Regions from separate parts of the Kocuria sp. CCUG 69068 genome, predicted to be linked through region 1. Evidence: riboswitches for the same ligand, from Rfam matches in the RefSeq annotation. Region 1 holds a riboswitch; each other region holds the start of a gene.
The links. Region 1 has a riboswitch for S-adenosylmethionine ahead of CRM73_RS06675 (LLM class flavin-dependent oxidoreductase). Riboswitches for the same ligand answer to the same signal wherever they lie in the genome.

Region 2: linked by a shared signal. The riboswitch ahead of CRM73_RS04490 (MetQ/NlpA family ABC transporter substrate-binding protein) and the one ahead of CRM73_RS06675 (LLM class flavin-dependent oxidoreductase) in region 1 are both predicted to bind S-adenosylmethionine.
Region 3: linked by a shared signal. The riboswitch ahead of CRM73_RS04275 (bifunctional o-acetylhomoserine/o-acetylserine sulfhydrylase) and the one ahead of CRM73_RS06675 (LLM class flavin-dependent oxidoreductase) in region 1 are both predicted to bind S-adenosylmethionine.

What each region holds. Positions count from the first base shown of each region.
Region 1 covers NZ_PDDL01000023.1:3,795-10,662, reverse strand. The annotation lists gene CRM73_RS06700 (ABC transporter permease) at 1-724, opposite strand, end outside; gene CRM73_RS06695 (aliphatic sulfonate ABC transporter substrate-binding protein) at 721-1,764, opposite strand; gene CRM73_RS06690 (ABC transporter ATP-binding protein) at 1,860-2,693, opposite strand; SAM riboswitch class I at 2,699-2,803, opposite strand; gene CRM73_RS06685 (maleylpyruvate isomerase N-terminal domain-containing protein) at 2,911-3,588, shown strand; gene CRM73_RS06680 (CoA-binding protein) at 3,674-4,138, shown strand; SAM riboswitch class IV at 4,281-4,395, shown strand; gene CRM73_RS06675 (LLM class flavin-dependent oxidoreductase) at 4,474-5,892, shown strand; gene CRM73_RS06670 (Vms1/Ankzf1 family peptidyl-tRNA hydrolase) at 5,986-6,868, opposite strand, start outside.
Region 2 covers NZ_PDDL01000013.1:45,121-51,988, forward strand. The annotation lists gene CRM73_RS04475 (cation acetate symporter) at 1-366, shown strand, start outside; gene CRM73_RS04480 (GlsB/YeaQ/YmgE family stress response membrane protein) at 588-860, shown strand; gene dxr (1-deoxy-D-xylulose-5-phosphate reductoisomerase) at 992-2,266, shown strand; SAM riboswitch class IV at 2,311-2,427, shown strand; gene CRM73_RS04490 (MetQ/NlpA family ABC transporter substrate-binding protein) at 2,528-3,421, shown strand; gene CRM73_RS04495 (methionine ABC transporter ATP-binding protein) at 3,418-4,497, shown strand; gene CRM73_RS04500 (methionine ABC transporter permease) at 4,554-5,153, shown strand; gene CRM73_RS04505 (site-2 protease family protein) at 5,350-6,684, shown strand; gene ispG (flavodoxin-dependent (E)-4-hydroxy-3-methylbut-2-enyl-diphosphate synthase) at 6,863-6,868, shown strand, end outside.
Region 3 covers NZ_PDDL01000013.1:72-6,939, reverse strand. The annotation lists gene CRM73_RS04280 (homoserine O-acetyltransferase) at 1-909, opposite strand, end outside; gene CRM73_RS04275 (bifunctional o-acetylhomoserine/o-acetylserine sulfhydrylase) at 906-2,312, opposite strand; SAM riboswitch class IV at 2,389-2,504, opposite strand; gene CRM73_RS04270 (VOC family protein) at 2,647-3,285, shown strand; gene CRM73_RS04265 (CPBP family intramembrane glutamic endopeptidase) at 3,308-4,087, opposite strand; gene CRM73_RS04260 (S9 family peptidase) at 4,202-6,373, shown strand; partial or broken gene CRM73_RS04255 (FAD-dependent oxidoreductase) at 6,486-6,868, opposite strand, start outside.

The sequences.
Region 1 (6,868 bases):
GGTCGGTGCGGCCGTTGTTCTGCGAGTCGGTGAGCAGCCAGCCCAGGCCCATGGAGGCGCCCAGCAGCTCGGCGGCCACGAGGAACAGCCACGCCTGGGCCAGGGCCAGGCGCAGCCCCGAGATGACCGACGGCATGACGGCCGGCAGCTGCACCGTGGTGAGCAGGCGCAGCCCGTGCAGCCCGAACGCCCGCGCCGCCTCGATGAGGTTGCGGTCCACGTGCTGCAGGGCCGCGGAGACGGTGGTGTAGACCGGGAAGAACGCGCCGATGGCCACCAGCGTGACCTTGGAGTCCTCCCCGAGGCCGATCCACAGCAGCAGCAGCGGCACCCACGCCAGGGACGGCACCGCCCGGAACGCCCCGATCGTGGGGCCCACCAGTGTGGAGCCCCAGCGGGAGAGGCCGATGAAGGACCCGGCCACGAGGCCGAGCCCGGCGCCGATCAGGAAGCCGATCAGCACGCGCTGGGTCGAGATGCCCACGTGGGTCCACAGGTCCCCGCCGGCCAGCAGGCCGATCCCGGCCTCGAGCACCGCGAGCGGGGCCGGCAGCTGCACGGCGCTGAAGACGCCGGCGGTGGACAGCACGTGCCACAGCACCAGCAGCGCGGCGGGCAGCAGCAGGCCCAGCCCGGTGCGCAGCAGCGGCCGCCGCCGGGGGGCCGCGGCGGGGGCGTCCTCGAGACGCTGCGCCTCCTCGGCGGGGGCCAGGGGCTGCGTCACTGCCCGGCCCCGACCAGCTCGGCCGCGCGGGAGGCGTCGGCGTTCTCGGCGTAGGAGCTCTCCACGATGCTCCCGAGCGCCTCGTCGATCTGCTCCTGGCCGGCCACGTCGTCGGACTCCACGAAGATCGGCCCGACCTTCTCGAGGACCGCCAGCTGCTCGTCGCCCGGCACGTGGTCGATGTCCAGGTTGGTGCGCTCGAGCACCTTCTCGGCCACGGACAGCTCGATCCCGGCCGCCTCGGCGAGCAGCTGCGAGGTCTCCTCCGTGTTCTCCTGCGCCCACTGCCGGGCGTAGGCGTAGACGTCCACCACGGTCTGGGCGGCCTCGGGCTGCTCCTCGAGGAAGCTCTCGTGGGCGTTGAGGAAGCCGTAGGTGTTGAAGTCGACGTTGCGGTAGAACAGCTCCGCGCCGTTCTCCTCCGCGGCGGCCATGATCGGGTCGAGCCCGGACCAGGCGTCCACCTGGCCGTTCTCCAGGGCGGCGCGGCCGTCGGCGTGCTGCAGGTTCTGGATCGTGACGTCCCCGGCGTCCACCCCGGCCTCGTCGAGGGCCTGGAGCAGGAAGAAGTACGGGTCGGTGCCCTTGGTCGCGGCCACGGTGCGGCCCTCGAGGTCCGCGACCTCCTGCACCTCGCTGCCGGCGGCGGTGACCAGGGCGGACCACTCCGGCTGCGAGTAGAGGTCGATCACCCGGATCGGGGTGCCGTTGCTGCGGGCCAGCAGCGCCGCGGAGCCCGCGGTGGAGCCGATGTCCACCGCCTCCGCACGCAGCGCCTCGTTGGCCTTGTTCGACCCGGCGGACTGCACCCACTCCACCTCGATGCCCTCCTCGGCGAACGCGGTCTCGAGCCAGCCCTTCTCCTTGATCACCACGGAGAGCGGGTTGTAGGTGGCCCAGTCCACGCGGACGGTGCCGTCCCCGGCGGCCTCCGCGGGCGGCTCACCGGAGCCCTCACCGGCCATGCACCCGGTCAGGCCGAGGGCCAGGACGGCGGCGAGTGCGGGGACGGTGCGGACGGAGCGCTGGGGCAGGGGCATGGCGGAGCCTTTCGTGGTGGACGGACGGTGCCGGGCGGCGCGGGCGGGTGCCGCCGCTGGTCCGGGGAGGGGAATCGGGGTGGGGGCGGGCCGCGTCAGCGGGTCGCGGGGTGGTGGGTGTCGACGCCGAGGTGGCCGAGGAGTTGCACGCGCAGCTCGGCGAGGACCTCGGAGGCCCGGTCCCGGGGGCGCTCGCCGGGGACGGCGAGGATCGTGCTGATCGAGGCCGGGGCGGTGGGCCCGGTCCGGCCCAGGACCACGATCCGGTCCGCGAGCTGCAGCGCCTCGTCGACGTCGTGGGTGACGAGCAGGACGGTGGTGGGCTGGGCCGCGTGGATCGTGAGCAGCAGGTCCTGCATCTTCAGGCGGGTCAGGGCGTCGAGCGCGCCGAAGGGCTCGTCGAGCAGCAGGACCCCGGGATTGCGGGCCAGGGCCCGGGCCAGGGACGCGCGCTGGGCCATGCCGCCGGAGACCGCGCGGGGACGGTGGCCGGCGTGCGCGGTGAGCCCCACCAGGCGCAGCAGGTCGTCGATCACGGCGTCCCCCTCGTCCCGGGGGAGTCCGCGGGGCAGGCCCAGGCGGACGTTCTCGCGCACCGAGCGCCACGGCAGCAGGCGGGGCTCCTGGAAGGCGACCGCGCAGCGCGGGTCGATGCCGGACACGGGGGTGCCGTCGATGAGCACCCGTCCGGCCGAGGCGGTGTCGAGCCCCGCGGCGGCCCGCAGCAGCGTGGACTTGCCGCACCCCGAGGGCCCCAGGACCGCCAGGACCTCGCCGGGCCGGGCCGTGACGTCGACGTCCTGCAGGACGTGGTGGGTCTCGCGGCCGGACGGGAAGGCCTTGCCGACGTGCTCGAAGGCCACGGAGAAGGCGCGCTTCGCGGTGCCCGGTGCGGTGGCCGGCGCAGAGCCCAGCAGGGAAGTGCTCATGATCAACTCCATCGGTCCTGGCATTAGCACCTCGCACGGAGGATCAGACGGATCCGTGCCGGTTGCTGCGACGTCGACGAGCCAGGTCTCTCAGCCGCTCCGGATGGTTACACCACCAATTGAACGTCCTCGGCGTGTTCCCTGGCAAATCCGTCGCATCCGTGGTGATCGCGACACATCGCTGGCACGGGAGCCCTCCGTGCCCCACCATGGACCCATGACGAGCCGCAGAAGCCCGGCCCGGGCGGACCTGGTGCGCGACGCCTGCGCGGCGTTCGGCGCGGTCCTCGACGGGCTCGGCGACGACGACTCCTGGGCCGCCACTGGCTGCCCGGGGTGGTCGGTCCGGGACCTCACCCACCACTGCGCGATGGACGCCCTGCGGGGGCTGGTCGCGCTGCACACGCCCACCACCGCCCGCCCCGACCGGGACGCCGCGACCTACTGGACCGACTGGGGCGGCGATCCCGCGGGGGCCGCCGAGGCCCGGCGCCACACCCGCGTGGCCGCGTCCATGGTCCTGGACTGGGAGCCGGTGCGCGCCCTCCACCGCGAGACCACCCGGGCGCTCGTGCACGCCGCGCAGCACTGCGGCGACGGCGCGGTCCGCACCCAGGGGCACGTGCTGCGCGTCGAGGACCTGCTGAGCACCCTCGCGGTGGAGGCCACGGTCCACCACCTGGACCTGATCCAGCACCTGGACGGCTCCCCGGGTCCCGCCGTGGACGGGCTCGCCGAGGTCCGCCGGGTCCTCACCGACCTGTGGGAGCGGGAACCGCTCGAGCACTGGAGCGACGAGCACTTCGCCCGCGTGGGCACCGGCCGGGCGGAGCTGACCGCCCAGGAGCGTGCGGAGCTGGGCGCGCACGCGGACCTCCTGCCGCTCTTCTCCTGACCCTCCCCCCTCCGCGAGGTCGCCGACACGTGCAATCCCGCGGAGGAAGAAGGAGGGGGAACGGGTTCCGTGCCAGGCTGGGGGCATGAGCCGCAACGACCCCGCCGTCATCGACCGCCTCATGGCACGGCCCGGCCGGTGGGCCGTGGTGGGGCTGACCGGCAACACGGCCCGTCCGGCGCACTCGGTGGCGAAGCGGATCCGGGACGACCTCGGCATGACGATCGTCCCGGTCAACCCGAAGGGCGAGCCGGTGCACGGCGAGTCCGGCCACCGCACGCTCGCCGAGGTCCCGGGGCCGATCGACGTGGTGGACTGCTTCGTGAACTCCCGCCGCGTCGGCGCGGTGGTGGACCAGGCCATCGCCGTGGGCGCCGCCGCGGTGTGGCTGCAGCTGGGCGTCGTCGACGAGGACGCCGCCGCCCGGGCGGAGCGGGCCGGCCTCGACGTGGTCATGGACACCTGCCCCCTGATCGAGCTCCGGTCCCTGCTCCGGCGGGGCTGGACCCTGGACCCGGGCCGGACCCCGCCGCTCGCCCCGCCCGGCTGAACGACCCGGCTGAGCGACCCGGCGGAGCCGCCCGAACCGGGTGGGCGCAGGCCCGATGCGGGCCGGGACCGTCCCCGTGCGGCGGGACCGCACAGGGGTTGCACCCGGTCAGGGGCCACCCGCTAAGCTGTCCCCCGACGACGATGACGAGTCCCGACACGAAGCTCTGGCTGGTCGGGCGGCAACCCTCTCCCGTAGCGGGGTGCCCCAGATGAACATCGGGCCGCGGTGCACGTGCTCCGCGGCAAGTACGGCGCCCACCAGTGCGTCGGACCCGCGGGCAGGTCTCCACGACGCACGGGCGCGGGTCGGCATCGACCCGGGAGGAACACCCCATGAGCAAGCGCATCGCCCTGAACGCCTTCGACATGACCTGCGTGGGCCACCAGGCCCCCGGTCTGTGGAAGCACCCCCGCTCCCGGGCGGACGAGTACAACACGATCGAGTACTGGACGGACGTCGCCCAGGTCCTGGAGAAGGGGCTCTTCGACGCGCTGTTCCTCGCGGACGTCGTCGGGTACTACGACGTCTACCAGAACTCCGCGGCCCCGGTGATCCGGGACGCCACCCAGATCCCGGTCAACGACCCCTTCATGCAGATCTCCGCGATGGCGGCCGTGACGAAGCACCTCGGCTTCGGCGTGACGAGCGCGATCACCTACGAGCAGCCGTACCCGCTCGCCCGGAAGTTCGCGACCCTCGACCACCTCACGAAGGGCCGGATGGGCTTCAACGTGGTGACGTCCTACCTGAAGTCGGCCGCCGAGAACCACGGGCTGACGGAGCAGATCTCCCACGACGAGCGCTACGAGATCGCCGAGGAGTTCATGGAGGTCTGCTACAAGCTCTGGGAGGGCTCCTGGGAGGACGGCGCGGTCCGGCGCGACCGGGTCAACGGGGTCTTCGCCGACCCGGCGCTCGTCCACCCGATCCAGCACCACGGCAAGTACTTCGACGTCCCCGGCATCGGGCTGACCGAGCCGTCCCCGCAGCGCACGCCGCTGATCTTCCAGGCCGGGGCCTCCTCCCGCGGGCGGGCGTTCGCCGGCCGCCACGCGGAGGCGGTGTTCGTGGGCGGCATCCGCCCGGACCTGACCCGGGTGGTGACCGACAAGCTGCGCGACGAGGCGGAGGCCGGCGGGCGGAACCGGGACGACCTCAAGATCTTCGCCATGCTGCACGTGATCGTCGACGAGACCGACGCGAAGGCCGAGCAGAAGCGCCGCGACTACGAGCGGTACGCGGACACCGACGGCGCGCTGGGCCTCGTGGGCGGCTGGTCCGGGCTGGACCTGGGCCGCTACGACGAGAACGACGTCCTGGAGTACATCAAGACCGACTCGATCCAGTCCTTCCTGACCCCCTTCACCACGGCCGACCCGCACAAGAAGTGGACGATCGAGGAGGTCGCCAAGCACATCTCGATGGGCGGCATGGGCGTGCCGATCGTCGGGTCCCCGCAGACCGTGGCCGACGAGCTCGAGCGGTGGATCGACGAGGGCGGGCTGGACGGCATCAACCTCGCCTACCACGTGTCCCCGGGCTCGTTCGAGGACTTCGTGGAGTGGGTCGTGCCGGAGCTGCAGAAGCGCGGCCGCTACCGCACCGGCTACGAGGGCACCACGCTGCGCGAGAACCTCTACGGCAAGGGGCAGACCAAGGTGCTCGGCACCCACCCCGCCGCCGCGTTCCGGGGCGCCTACGCGGGCAGGCCCTCCGCCGCGGACACCCCCGCCCGCCAGCTGGCCCTCTGACCCCCGTCCCCTGACCCCGCGGCTCCGCCGAGAGCACGGGGCAGGGCACGGACGAGGGGCCCCCGCGTGCGGGGGCCCCTCGTCCGTGCCGGGTCAGGACGCCGGTGCGGCGCTCCAGCGCAGCAGGGCCGCGACGTCCGTGCCGTGGGGCAGCGCCCCCGGCGGCACGAAGACGGGGCGGCCGTCGGTCAGCACCGCGGCGCGCACCAGCGCGGCGTCGGCGGAGACCCGGCCCAGCACGCCGGCGCCCACGGCCTCCGACTCCTCCAGGGCGATCCACGGCTCGGCGTCCAGGGCGATGAGCTGCTGCTCCGTGTCCAGGTGGGTGTCGTCGATCAGCAGCGTCTCCGCCTGGGCCTGCTGCAGGGCGGAGACCACGGGCGCCATCCCCGAGACGGCGGTGGGGTCCGCGCGTCCCTGCTGCTCGGCGAGCCGCTCGAGCAGCGCCTGCTGGCGGTGCGCCACGACCTCCGCCACGCGCTCCTCGACCTGGTGGTCGAAGTCGGCGGACTTGCTGCCCTCCGCCCGGGTGTTGGCGTCCACGACGCTCAGCATCCCCCGGCTCGCCTTGGACAGCTGCTCCTCGACCAGGCCCCGGGCCCGCAGGTCCCCGGCCAGGACGACGAGCTGGGCCCCGCTCTCGGCCACGACCTTGTCGATCTGCTCGGCCACCTGCTCGGTGTTGCGCCGCCACACGTCCTCCGTGTGCCGCTGCCAGCGCCCCTGCGACCAGCCGCCCCCGGGGAACTTCTTCAGGTGCTCGGTCTCGCCCTCGATCTGCTGCTCGTCCGCGGCCCGGACGCGGCTGGCGTGCTGGAGGCAGATCTCGCCGCCGTCCCGGCCCACCTCGGCGACCACGTACGGGAAGTCGTCCGGGCGGTGCCGGAACAGGGGAGTGAGATCGGGGACGTCCTCCACCTGGACGACACCGCTGCCGGCCCGGGGCCCGGGGAGGACCTCGTCGATCTCCACGGTG
Region 2 (6,868 bases), on a different contig from region 1:
TTCCTCGTGGCGCTCGCCTTCGCGGTCGCGGCCTCGGCGAACCTGCCGACCATCCTGTACTCCCTGTACTGGCGGCGCTTCACCACCCGGGGCGCGGTCTGGTCCATGTACGGCGGCCTGATCCTCTCGGTGGGCCTCATCGTCTTCTCCCCGGTCATGTCCGGCTCCGAGACGTCGATGATCCCGACCGCCGACTTCGCGTGGTTCCCGCTGCAGAACCCGGGCATCGTCTCGATCCCGGCCTCCTTCCTGCTCGGCTTCATCGGTTCCATGACGGAGCGCCGTCTCGAGGACCCGATCAAGCAGTCCGAGATGGAGGTGCGCTCCCTCACAGGCATCGGCGCCGAGAAGCCCGTCGCCCACTGACGGATTCCCGCTCCCACCTGGGAGGATCCACCGGCCCGCCCGAAGCCCCGGCTTCCGGCGGGCCGGTCCGCGTCCGGGGGAACGCGTCGATTGGCTAACGGGAACAGACAGGCGGCTGACCGTCGGCTAGGGTGAGGCGCAGAAGCAACCTCAGGGTATTCCAGGGATACTCGCCGGTTGCGTACAATAAAAGTCCCTCCCGGGACGGATAAGGAGCCATCATGGGAATCATCAGCTGGATCATCCTCGGCCTCATCGCAGGCGCCCTCGCCAAGCTCATCATGCCGGGCAGCCAGGGTGGCGGCATCATCGTCACGATCGTCCTCGGCATCGTGGGGGCCCTCCTCGGAGGCTTCCTCGGCTCGCTGATCGGCATCGGGGACCTGGAGTCCGCGTTCGACATCGGCACTATCATCACCGCCGTCGTGGGAGCCCTCATCGTGCTCTTCATCTGGGGCGCGGTCTCCGGCCGCAAGGGTCGCGCCACGCGCTGATCCCACCCCCGTCGGTCGCCGAGGCCCCGTCCACCGCTCCCGGTGGACGGGGCCTCGGCCCGTTCCGGGCCGTCCGCAGGCACCCCCTGCGGGCACCGCACCGAGGAGTGGCGCTGGGGGATACTGGGGCCATGACGCCCCCCGCCACCTCGCCCCGCACCCGCCCGACACCCGAGCTGCGCGCCCTGGCCGCCGCCGGCCCCCGCCGGATCAGCGTCCTCGGGTCGACGGGCTCGATCGGCACCCAGGCGCTCGACGTCGTGCGGGCCGCCCGCGAGCTCGAGGGCGCGGACCCGTTCACCGTGGTCGCCCTCGCCGCCGGAGCACGGCACCTCGAGCTCCTCGCCGAGCAGGCCCTCGAGACCCGCGCCGCGCTCGTGGCGACCAGCGGCACCGCCCAGGACGCCGCCCGGCTGGCCGGCCTCATCGCGGACCGGGCCGCGTCCGCCGGGGCCGGGGGATACCGCCCGGACGTCGTGCACGGGCCCGACGCCGCGTCCGCGGTCGCCGCCCACCCCGACGCCGACCTCGTGCTCAACGGGATCACCGGCTCCATCGGGCTCGCCCCCACGCTGGCGGCGCTGCGGGCCGGGCACCGGCTCGCCCTGGCGAACAAGGAGTCTTTGATCGCCGGCGGCGCCCTGGTCAAGGCCGCCGCCGCGGCCACCGGGGACCCGGACGCCCTGATCCCCGTGGACTCCGAGCACTCCGCGCTGGCGCAGGCGCTGCGCGGCGGCACCGCCGCGGAGGTGGACCGGCTCGTGCTGACGGCCTCCGGCGGGCCCTTCCGCGGCCGGTCCCGGGCGGAGCTCGAGACGGTCACGCCCCGGGACGCGCTGCGCCACCCGACGTGGGACATGGGCCTGATGGTGACGACCAACTCGGCGACCATGGTGAACAAGGCCCTCGAGGTGCTCGAGGCCCACCTGCTCTTCGACGTCCCCCTCGAGCGCATCGACGTGGTGGTCCACCCCCAGTCGGTCGTGCACTCCATGGTCCAGTTCGTGGACGGCTCCACCCTCGCCCAGGCCTCGCCCCCGGACATGCGCCTGCCCATCGCCCTCGGTCTGGCCTGGCCGCACCGGGTGCCCGGGGCCGCCCTGCCGTGCGACTGGACGCGCGCCACGGAGTGGACCTTCGAGCCCCTCGACCCGGTGGCATTCCCCGCCGTCGAGCTCCTCAAGGCGGCGGGGGAGCGGGGCGGGACCTTCCCCGCCGTGTTCAACGCGGCCAACGAGGAGGCGGTGCACGCCTTCCACGACGGCCGGATCCGGTTCCCCGCCATCGTGGACACGGTCGAGGCGGTGCTGGGCGAGCACGACGACGCAGGCCCGCTGGAGCTCGAGGCCGTGCTGGCGGCCGAGCGCTGGGCCCGCGGGCGGGCCCGCGAGGTCCTCGCCCGCTGACCGGGCCGGGCCCGGCCCCGCCGCACGTGCTAGTCTGTCTGGCGGATGACGAGTCCCAGCGTGCAGCCCTGGCTTGCTGGGCGGCAACCCTCTCCCGTAGTGGGGTGCCCCAGGTGAACCATCCGGCACCGGCCGACGACGGCCGGCGGCAAGTACGGTCCGACCGCGCACGCGCCCTCCGGCGCGCCCTCGACCGTGGCCGCCGGACCCGTTGGCCCCGGTGGAGACCTCCGACACCCCGGACCCACGGAAAGGCACCACATGCGATCGCAGCGCCTCCCCTTCCTCGCCCTGGCCACGACCCTCGGCCTCGCCCTCACCGCCTGCGGCGGCTCCGCCGGGGAGTCCTCCGGCGAGGGCGTGCTGGCCGACGACAAGGTCACCATCGGCGTGGTGGGCACCGACCCGACCCACGACGCCCTCCAGCGGGTGGCCGAGGAGCAGGGCATCACCGTCGAGTACGTCGACTTCTCCGACTACAACCAGCCGAACCCCGCCACCGAGTCCGGTGACGTGGAGATGACCTGGTTCCAGCACGTCCCGTTCCTCGCCGACTACAACAACGCGGCCGGCGGCTCCATCACCCCGATCGGCTCGACCTCGATCTATCCGCTGGGCCTGTACTCCAACCAGTACGACTCCGTGGAGCAGTTCCAGGAGGGCGACGAGATCGCGGTGCCCAACGACGCCGTGAACCTCTCCCGGGCCCTGCTCGTGCTCGAGGCCGCAGGTCTCGTGGAGCTGAGCAGCGACACCCTCATCCCCACCGAGCTCGACGTCGACACCGAGGCCTCCACGGTGCGGGTCACCCCGGTCTCCGCGGAGCAGACGGTGCTCTCGCTCGACTCGGTGGCCGGCTCGGTCATCAACAACGACTTCCTCTCGCGGGCCGACATCGACCCGCAGTCCGCGCTCGCCCAGGACGACCCCGAGTCCGAGGGCTCCCGCGCCTACGTCAACCTCTTCACCACCACGGAGGAGCTCGCCGACGACGAGACCCTCCGGCAGGTCGCGGACCTCTACCACGAGCAGGCCGTGCTCGACGCCGAGATGGAGGAGACCAAGGACACCGCCGTGCCGCTGCAGCTGGAGCCGGAGGAGCTCCAGGAGCTGACCGCGCGCTACCAGCAGGAGCTGAAGGACCAGGAGCAGTGAGCGCGGCGGTCCCCGCCGGGCCGCCCGCACCCGGGCGCCCGGACGAGGTGCTCGTCTCCTTCCGCAACGTCTCCAAGACCTTCCGCACCGGCTCGGGGCGGGCGGCGCGCGAGGTGCTCGCGGTCGACGACGTCACCCTCGACGTCCGCCGCGGCGAGATCTTCGGCGTGATCGGCTACTCCGGGGCGGGCAAGTCCACCCTCGTGCGCCTGATCAACGGGCTCGAGCCCGTGTCCTCGGGCTCCCTGACCGTGGAGGGCTTCGAGGTGGCCGGCCGGCGCGAGACCGAGCTGGCGCCCGTGCGGCAGGAGATCGGGATGATCTTCCAGCAGTTCAACCTCTTCACCTCCCGCACCGTCGCCGGCAACGTCGAGTACCCGCTCAAGCGGGCCGGCTGGCCGAAGGAGAAGCGCCGGGCGCGGGTGGCCGAGCTGCTCGAGTTCGTGGGTCTCGCCGCCCGCGCCGGCAACTACCCGGAGCAGCTCTCCGGCGGGCAGAAGCAGCGCGTGGGCATCGCCCGCGCCCTGGCGACCAGCCCGAAGCTGCTCCTGGCCGACGAGTCGACGAGCGCCCTCGACCCGGAGACCACCCAGGAGGTGCTGCAGGTGCTGCAGCGGGTCAACCGGGAGCTCGGGATCACGATCGTGATCATCACCCACGAGATGGACGTGGTCCGCGCGATCGCCGACCGCGTGGCCGTGATGCAGGACGGGAAGGTCGTGGAGCACGGCTCCACCGTGGACATCTTCGCCCGGCCCCGCACCGAGACCGCCCGCCGCTTCGTCTCCTCCGTCCTGCACTCGGTGCCCGACGCCCGTGAGGTCGAGCGGCTGCGCCGCGCCCACCGGGGGCGCCTGGTGATCGTGGACGTCGGCGACGGCGTGGACATCGGCGGGGTGCTCTCGGACGGCGCTGCCCGCGGGGTCCGCTTCACCATCGCCTACGGCGGGATCAGCGTGCTCCAGGAGCAGTCGTTCGGGTCCCTGACCTTCGAGCTGACCGGTGCGGACGCGGCCGTGCAGGCCGTGGTCGACGAGATGTCCCGCATCACGACCCTGAGAGAGGTGGCCGCGTGAACGACTGGTCCGTCCTGGGACCCGAGCTGCTGTCCGCGCTCGGGGAGACCCTCTACATGGTGGCGGTCACGCTGCTGCTCGCCGGCCTGCTCGGTCTGCTCGTGGGCGTCGGCCTCTACGTCACCCGCCGGGGCAACATCCTGGAGAACCGGGCGGTGCACGAGGGCCTCAACCTCGTGGTGAACTTCGTCCGGCCGATCCCGTTCATCATCCTGCTGGCCGCGCTGGGACCGGTGACCCAGGGGGTCGTCGGGACCCGGCTGGGGCCCAACGCCGCGATCTTCGCGATGACCATCGGGGCCATGTTCGCGGTGGCGCGCATCGTCGAGCAGAACCTCATGAGCGTGGACCCCGGGGTCGTGGAGGCGGCCCGCTCCATGGGCGTCTCCCGCGGCCGGATCATCACTACGGTGATCCTGCCCGAGGCGCTGGGCCCCCTGGTGCTCGGCTACACGTTCCTGGTCATCGGCATCACGGACATGTCGGCGATGGCCGGTGCCATCGGCGCCGGCGGCCTGGGCGACTTCGCCCTGCGCCTGGGCTACCAGCGGTTCAACGACGAGGTCACGTGGGCGGCGGTCGCCGTCATCGTGGTCCTGGTCCAGCTCGTGCAGGTGGTGGGCAACCGGCTGGCCCGCCGGATCCTGCGCCGCTGAGGCGCCCCGCCCCGCAGCCCACCGACGGCCGGTGCGCCTCCCTCCCGGGAGGGCACCGGCCGTCGTCGTGCCCTGGTGCGCCCGGTGCCCGACGTCCAGGATCGTGGTGCAGACTGGTCCTCGCCGTGCCGAGCGCACGGCCCCGACGTCCCCGGCGCCCGCCGGGGTCCCTCGACGATCCCGGGAGGTCCGACGGATGGGTGTCGTGCTGTTCCTCGTGGGCGTGCTGCTGGCCGCCGCCGCCATCGCGGTCTCCATCGCCCTCCACGAGATCGGCCACCTCGTGCCGGCCAAGCTCTTCGGCGTGCGCGTCACGCAGTACATGGTCGGCTTCGGGCGCACCGTGCTCTCCCGCCGGCGCGGCGAGACGGAGTACGGGCTCAAGGCGGTCCCGCTGGGCGGCTACATCTCCATGGTGGGGATGTACCCGCCGGCGCGCGCGGGCTCGACGGCCCGCGCCTCGAGCACCGGCGTGTTCCAGCAGATGGCGGCCGAGGTCCGCGGCGGCGCCGCGGACCAGCTCCTCCCCGGGGACGAGGACCGCGTGTTCTACCGGCTGCCCGTGTGGAAGCGGATCGTGATCATGCTCGGCGGCCCCGTGATGAACCTCCTGCTCGGGACCCTGTGCCTGGCCGTCCTGCTCTCCGGCTTCGGGACGGCGACGCCCACCACGACGGTCGCGTGGGTGTCCGAGTGCGTGGTGGCCGCGGAGCGCCAGGCCGCCGGGCAGACCGAGTGCCGGCCGGAGGACCCCCAGGCCCCCGCGAACGCCGCCGGGCTGCGCCCCGGGGACGTCGTCACGGCCGTCGACGGCGCCCCGGTCGGCTCCTGGGACGAGCTCACCGCCCGGATCCGGGACCGGGCCGGCGAACGGATCCCGGTGGTGGTCGAGCGGGACGGCCGGACCGTGTCCGCGGCGCTGACCCCCATCCTCTCCTCGCGGCCCGTGCTGGACGACTCCGGCGCCGCCGTGACCGGCGAGGACGGCGCCCCCCGCTACGAGGAGGTCGGGTTCATCGGCATCAGCCCCACGAGCGAGCCCGTCCGGCAGCCGCTGACCGCGGTGCCCGGGGCGGTGCTGGACGGGCTGCAGCAGATCGCCGGGGTGGTCCTGCACCTGCCGCAGCGGATCTACGAGGTGGGGGAGGCGGCGTTCTCCGACGCGCCCCGGGACCCGGACGGGCCGATCTCCGTGGTGGGGGTCGGCCGGATCTCGGGGGAGATCGCCGCGCACGAGGAGATCGCGCTGCGGGACAAGGCCGCCTCCCTCGTGGGCCTGGTCGGCTCCGTCAACCTGGCCCTGTTCGTCTTCAACCTGCTGCCGCTGCTGCCGCTCGACGGCGGGCACGTCGCCGGGGCGCTGTGGGAGGCGCTGCGCCGGGGGAGCGCCCGGCTGCTCGGCCGCCGCGACCCCGGCCCGTTCGACCCCGCCCGGCTGCTGCCGGTGACCTACGCGGTGGCCGTGCTGATGATCGGGATGTCCGTGCTGCTGATCTACGCGGACATCGTCAAACCGGTCCGGCTGTTCTGAGCCCGGGCCGGCCGGCGCGCCCCCGGGGCCGGCGGGCGTTCGGCGTGGGAGGAATCGCACCCCCGGCACCGGGGGCCGCCCCGGAGCATGGGGCACAATGGGAACCGGTGACGGGCCCGGCCAGCGGGTCCCGGCGCCACCGCTCCAGCTCCTGCCCTCGATTCCTCGGAGGAACTCCTTGACC
Region 3 (6,868 bases), on a different contig from region 1:
GCTGTTGGCGTCGAAGCGGCCCGCCAGCTTGGACGCCTGGTGGTCGAGGTAGCTCTCCACCTGGTAGCGCCCCCGCCCGCCGGCGTGCGTGTCGATGACCTGTTCGTCGGCCTGCGGCGAGCGCCCGAACCGGTGGTGCAGCTCGTCGGCCGAGCGGTAGGTGATGTGGGCGATCCGCCGGGCCAGGCCCAGGCCCGTGACGGGCGGCGGGCCGTCGTAGTAGTCCCCGCCGCGGAAGTGCGGGTCCTGGCGGATCGCGAGGTTCTGCGCCTGGCCCCAGGCGAGCTGCTCGGCGCTGGACTGGGCGCACGCGGCGACCACCGCGCACGCCCGGACGCGGTCCGGGTGGGTCACGGCCCACTCCAGGGCGCGGGCCCCGCCCATGGAGCCGCCGATGACCAGGCGCCAGGCGTCGATGCCGAGGGCGTCGGCCAGCGCCGCCTCGGCGTGCACGGAGTCCCGGACGGTGATGAGCGGGAAGCGGGAGCCCCAGGGGCGGCCCTCGGGGTCCACGCTCGGCGGCGCGGGGGTCGCCGGGCCCGTGGACCCGTAGCAGCCGCCCACGATGTTGGTGCAGACCACGAACCACCGGTCCGTGTCGATGGCGGCGCCGGGGCCGATCAGGCCCTCCCACCAGCCGCCGCTCTCGGCGGCGCGCCGCTCGGCCTCGGGGGCGCCGGGGCGGGCCCGGCCGGCCGCCACGTGGGTGTCCCCGGTGAGGGCGTGCTCGACGAGCACCGCGTTGGAGGCGTCCGGGGCGAGCGTCCCCCACGTCTCGTAGGCGATCCGGACGTCGGGCAGCCGGAAGCCCGACTCGAGCTCCAGCTCGCCGATCCCGGCGACCCGCGGCACGCCGTCCTCGCGGACGGCGGTCCCGGCGCCGGAGCCCCTCACGACCGTCACGGTCACTCCTGTCCTCCCTGCGCGGCCGCGGCCGCTGCGAAGCCCTGCTCCAGGTCCGCCAGGATGTCGTCGATGTGCTCCAGACCCACGGACAAGCGCACGAAGCCGGGCTCCACGCCGGCGGCCAGCTGCTCCTCGGGCAGGAGCTGGCTGTGCGTGGTGGACGCGGGGTGGATCACCAGGGAGCGGACGTCGCCGATGTTGGCGACGTTCGAGTGCAGGGTCAGGGCGTCCACGAAGGCGGCCCCGGCCTCCCGTCCGCCGTCGAGGACAAAGCCCAGGATCGACCCGGCGCCCCGGGGCGCGTACTTCTGCGCCCGCCCGTGCCACGGGGAGGACTCCAGCCCGGCCCAGGTCACCGAGCGCACGTCCTCGCGGGCCTCGAGCCAGCGGGCCACCGTCCCGGCGTTGGCCACGTGCCGCTCCATCCGCAGGGACAGCGTCTCGATGCCCTGCTCGATGAGGAACGCGTTGAACGGGGAGATCGCCGAGCCGAGGTCGCGCAGCAGCTGCACCCTGGCCTTGAGGATGTAGGACAGGTTGACGCCGAAGGGCCCCTCCGCGCCCAGGGCCTCGGCGTAGACGAGACCGCCGTAGGACTCGTCCGGCTGGTTGAAACCGGGGAAGCGGTCCGGGTAGCGGCCGTAGTCGAAGGCCCCGGAGTCCACGATCACGCCGCCGATGGCCGTGCCGTGCCCGCCGAGGAACTTGGTGGCCGAGTGCACCACGACGTCCGCGCCCCAGCGCAGGGGCTGGACGAGGTAGGGGGTCGCCACGGTGTTGTCCACGATGAGCGGGACCTCGTGGTCGTGGGCGATCCCGGAGACCGTCTCGATGTCGAGGACGTCGTTGCGCGGGTTCGGGATCGTCTCGGCGAAGAAGGCCTTCGTGTTCGGCCGGACCGCCCGCCGCCACGCCTCGGGGTCGTCGGGGTCGGAGACGAAGGTGGTCTCGATGCCGAGCTTGGGCAGCGTGAACTTGAAGAGGTTGTAGGTCCCGCCGTACAGGCTGGGGCTGGCCACGAGGTGGTCCCCCGCGCCGGCGACGTTGAGCACGGCGAACGTCGTCGCCGACTGCCCCGCGCTGAGCATGAGGGCGCCCACGCCGCCCTCCAGGGCGGCGATCCGGTTCTCCACGACCTCCGTGGTCGGGTTGCCGATCCGCGTGTAGATCGGGCCGAGCTCGGCGAGCGCGAAGCGGTCGGCGGCGGCCTGGGCGTCGGGGAAGACGAAGGACGTGGTCTGGTGGATCGGCAGGGCGCGCGAGCCGGTGACCGGGTCGGGGCTCTGCCCCGCGTGGATCTGCCGGGTCTCGAAGGCCCAGCCCCCGGGGTTCTCGGGGGTGGGGCGCTCGGCCGCGTCGGTGCGGGCGGCGGAGGCGTCGGTGCGGGAAGCGGGGAGATCGGACATGCCGTGGGACTCCTTGTGGATCTCAGGGGTCCCGTCCCGGCCGAGGCGGTGCGGCCGGGAACGGCCGGGCGCCGGGGACCCGCGCTTGCTCGCTCGCTGGTCGCGAGGAGCCTGGTCTTCACCCAGGGCACCCCACCGCGGTGGAGGGTTGCCGGCCAGCTAGCTGGGGCTTGGACGCTGGCGCTCATGACCTGGACAGCATTCTCCGGATCAGGCCCGCACGGCGTCAAGCCGGGGCCGGGCGTGACGCTGCGGCAGGGGTGCCGCCCGCACGGTGCCCGGCGCGTCGCGGACCGATTTGGAGACGAAACTCACAGGGTGCCACGATGTGCCCATGAGAGTCGATCACGTGTCCTACGCCTGCCGCCCGGAGGGCCTGGAGGCCACCACCGAGCGCATCGCCGACCAGCTTGGGATCGAACCGGTCAAGGGCGGGGTGCACCCCCGTTTCGGCACCCGCAACATGATCCTGCCGCTCACGAACCACCAGTACGTGGAGGTCGTCGAGGTCCTCCAGCACCCGGCGGCGGAGAAGGCCCCCTTCGGGCAGGCCGTGCGGGCCCGGTCCGCCGCCGGCGGCGGCTGGCTGGGCTGGGTCGTGGAGGTCGAGGACCTCGCCCCCTTCGAGCAGCGCCTGGGGCGCCGCTCCGTGCCCGGCCACCGGGTGTTCCCGGACGGCCGGTGCCTGGAGTGGCACCAGATCGGCGTCAAGGGCCTGATCGCCGATCCGCAGCTGCCGTTCATGATCCACTTCGACTCCGCCCCGGAGATGCACCCGTCCCAGGCGCGGATCACGGACGTCGGGCTCGCGGGAATGACCATCGCCGGTGCCCCGGAACGGGTCGCCGAGTGGCTGGGCGCTCCCGTCGAGACCGCGCTCGAGGACCTCGAGGTCGACTGGCGCTATCCGGACGGCACCCCCGGGGTGCTCTCCGTCTCGTTCAGCACCCCGGACGGCGCCGTCACCATCTGAGGCCGGGCACCGCGGGGCGGGCTCAGCCCAGCAGCCGGGCTGCCCCGAGGAAGCCGACGGCGTCCAGCAGGAAGTGCGCGACGACGAGGGGCATCACCCGGCCGGTGCGCCGGTAGAGCTCCGCGAAGACGAGGCCCATCACCACGTTGCCGAGGAAGGGCCCGATCCCCTGGTAGAGGTGGTAGCTGCCGCGGAACAGGGCCGTGACCACCAGCACCACGGGCCAGCTCCACCCGATGCGGGTCAGCCGGTCGGTCAGGAACGCGACCACCACGACCTCCTCGACCAGGGCGTGGCGCACGGCCGAGAGCAGCAGCACGGGCACCGTCCACCAGTGCGCGGCGAGCCCGGACGTGGTCACCTCCGCGGTGACGCCCAGGGCCCGGCCGGCGCCGTAGAGCGCCAGCGTGCCCAGGCCCATGAGCAGGAAGAGCACGGTGCCGAGGCCCAGGTCCGGGAGGGGCATCCGGGCGTCGAGGCCGATCCGCCGGCGGACGGTGCCCAGCGCTCCGGCGGAGCCGGCGAGCAGGTAGAGCGCGAGCAGCACCGGCACCAGGTCCAGGGCGATCCCGGTGAGCTGGCGCAGCAGGTCGATGAGGGGCTGCGGGCTCAGCGGCGGGTTCATCGTGGCCTGCGCCTCGGACAGCGGTCCGCGCGCCAGGTGCTCGGCGAGGGACAGCGCGGCCCAGAGGGCCGAGGCGCCCAGGGACACCCCGAGCACGAGGAGCACTTGCAGCCACAGGTCGGCGCGGGTGGAGCCGAAGGCGGGCGGTCGCGGGGCGAGGTGGGCGGGGGTGCTCATGCGGCCATTCTGGCACCGGCCCGCCGGCCGCCCTGCGCAGCCCGCGCCGGGCGCCCCCGGGCCCGACCGGACCGCCCCCTCCCCACCCATGACGTCTTCCCTAGGATGGGGACCATGACTGTCCTTCCCCCGCAGATCCGCCAGCAGCCCGTCGAGCGCGCCTTCCACGGCCACGTGTTCTCCGACCCGTACGAGTGGATGCGGGACAAGGACTCCCCCGAGGTGCTGGCCCACCTCACCGCGGAGAACGAGTACGCGGAGTCCGCCACCGCCCACCTCACGGGCCTGCGGGAGACGATCTTCGGGGAGATCAAGGACCGCACCCAGGAGACCGACCTGTCCGTGCCCAGCCGGCGCGGCGCCTGGTGGTACTTCGCCCGCACCGTGGAGGGCGGCGCGCACCAGGTGTTCTGCCGGGTCCCGGCCGTGACCACCGGTGACGTGCTCGCGGACTGGACCCCGCCCGTCGTCGAGCCCGGCACCCCCATGGCCGGGGAGCAGGTGCTCCTCGACGCCAACGCGGAGGCCGCGAAGCACGAGTTCTACTCCCTGGGCAGCTTCGACGTCTCCGAGGACGGGGAGCTGCTGGCCTGGGCCGAGGACGTCACCGGCGACGAGCGCTTCACCCTGCGGGTCCGGGACCTCACCACGGGGGCGCTGCTCGCCGACGAGATCCCCGGGACGTTCTACGGGTCCTTCCTCACCCCGGACGCGCGCGCCGTGTACTACACGGTGGTGGACGAGTCCTGGCGCCCCCACCAGCTGCGCCGGCACGAGCTGGGCACCCCGGTGGCCGAGGACGTCGTCGTCCACGAGGAGACCGACCCCGGCCTGTGGCTCGGGGCGGGCCTGTCCGCGGACCGGCGCTGGATCGTGGTGGAGGCCATGTGCTCCGAGTTCTCGGAGCAGCTCATCCAGCCGGTCGCGGACCCGGCGGCGCCGCTGCGGGTGGTGCTGCCCCGCACCGACCGGGTGCTCTACGAGGCGGAGCCCCTGCTGCTGGACGGGCGGGAGCAGATCCTGCTGACCCACGACCACGAGGCCCCGAACTCCCGGATCTCCCTCATGGACCCGGCCGACCTCGGCCGCCCGGTCGCGGAGGTGGCCCTGCGCGACGTCGTGCCGGCCTCGGACACCGTCCGCGTCAACGGCTGCGCCGTGACGGCCACGCACCTGGTGGTCTCCGTCCGGGCGGACACCACGCTGCGGGTCCGGCTGCTCCCGCTCGCCGGGCTGGGCACTGACGCCCAGGCCGCCCCCGTGGAACCGGCCTTCGCCGAGGAGCTCTACACCGCGAGCGTCTCCGCCGCGGAGCACGACGCCCCCGTGGTGCGCCTGTCCTACACGTCCTTCACGACGCCCCCGCGCGTCTACGACCTCTTCGTGGCGGGCGCCACCGGGGGCGACGGCGCACTGCCCGCCGAGCCGCTGCTGCGGCGCGAGGCCACGGTGCTCGGCGGCTACGACCCCGCCGACTACGCGGTGGAGCGGGACTGGGCCACCGCGGCGGACGGGACCCGCATCCCCGTCTCCCTGGTCCGCCGCGCCGACCTCGACCCCTCCGTGCCGGCACCGGTGCTGCAGTACGCCTACGGCTCCTACGAGCACAGCACCGACCCCGCGTTCTCGGTCTCCCGGCTGTCCCTGCTGGACCGCGGCGTGGTCTGGGCCGTGGCCCACGTGCGCGGCGGCGGGGAGCTGGGGCGGACCTGGTACGAGCACGGCAAGAAGCTGCACAAGACGAACACGTTCACCGACTACGTGGCGGTCACCGAGCACCTCGCCGCCCGTCCGGACGTCGACGAGCGGCGGATCCTGGTGATGGGGGGCTCCGCCGGCGGCCTGCTGGTGGGCGCGGTGCTCAACCTCGCCCCGGAGCGGTACTGCGGCGCGCTGGCGGCGGTGCCGTTCGTGGACCCGCTGACCTCCATCCTCGACCCGTCCCTGCCGCTCACGGCCCTGGAGTGGGAGGAGTGGGGCAACCCCATCGAGGACGCGCACGTCTACGGGTACATGCGCGACTACTCCCCCTACGAGAACGTCCGGCCGCTGCCCTACCCCCCGGTCCTCGCGGTCACGAGCCTCAACGACACCCGGGTGCTCTACGTGGAGCCCGCCAAGTGGGTCGCCGCGCTGCGGGAGGCCTCGACCTCCGGCGAGCCGGTGCTGCTGCGCTGCGAGATGGCCGGGGGCCACGGCGGCGCCTCGGGGCGGTACTCGCAGTGGAAGGACACGGCCTGGGAGTACGCCTGGGTGCTGGACCGGATGGGCCTCGCCGGCGCCTGACCCGGGCCGGCGGGTCCCGCGCGCGGTCTGCCCCGCCGACCCCCGCGGCCGAGCGGCACGGCGCCCGACGGCACGGCGGTCGACGGCGCCCGCCGCGCCGGCCCCCGGGGGCTCAGCGCCGGAAGCGGCCCGGGTCCAGGGCGGCGGCCGTCTCCCGGGAGCACCACGGGCCCACCGTCCCGTCCAGGAGGACGTCCGCGGCCGCCCGGGCCATGGCGGCGCTGGTCTGGAACCCGTAGCCACCCTGGCCGGCCAGCCACAGGAGCCCCGGGACGTCAGCGTCGGCGCCGCACACGGGCACGCCGTCCGGGGCCTCGGTGCGCAGACCGGTCCAGGCCCGCTCGATCCCCGTGGCGCCGAGGGAGGTCACGGTGTTGAGCCGCCCCAGGAGGTCCTCGACGTCCTCGAGCACCGGCTGCGCGTCGCAGGGCTCGCTCGGCACGGCCTCGGACGGGGAGACGAGCGCGCCGTTCCCGGCCCGCCGGTAGTACCAGC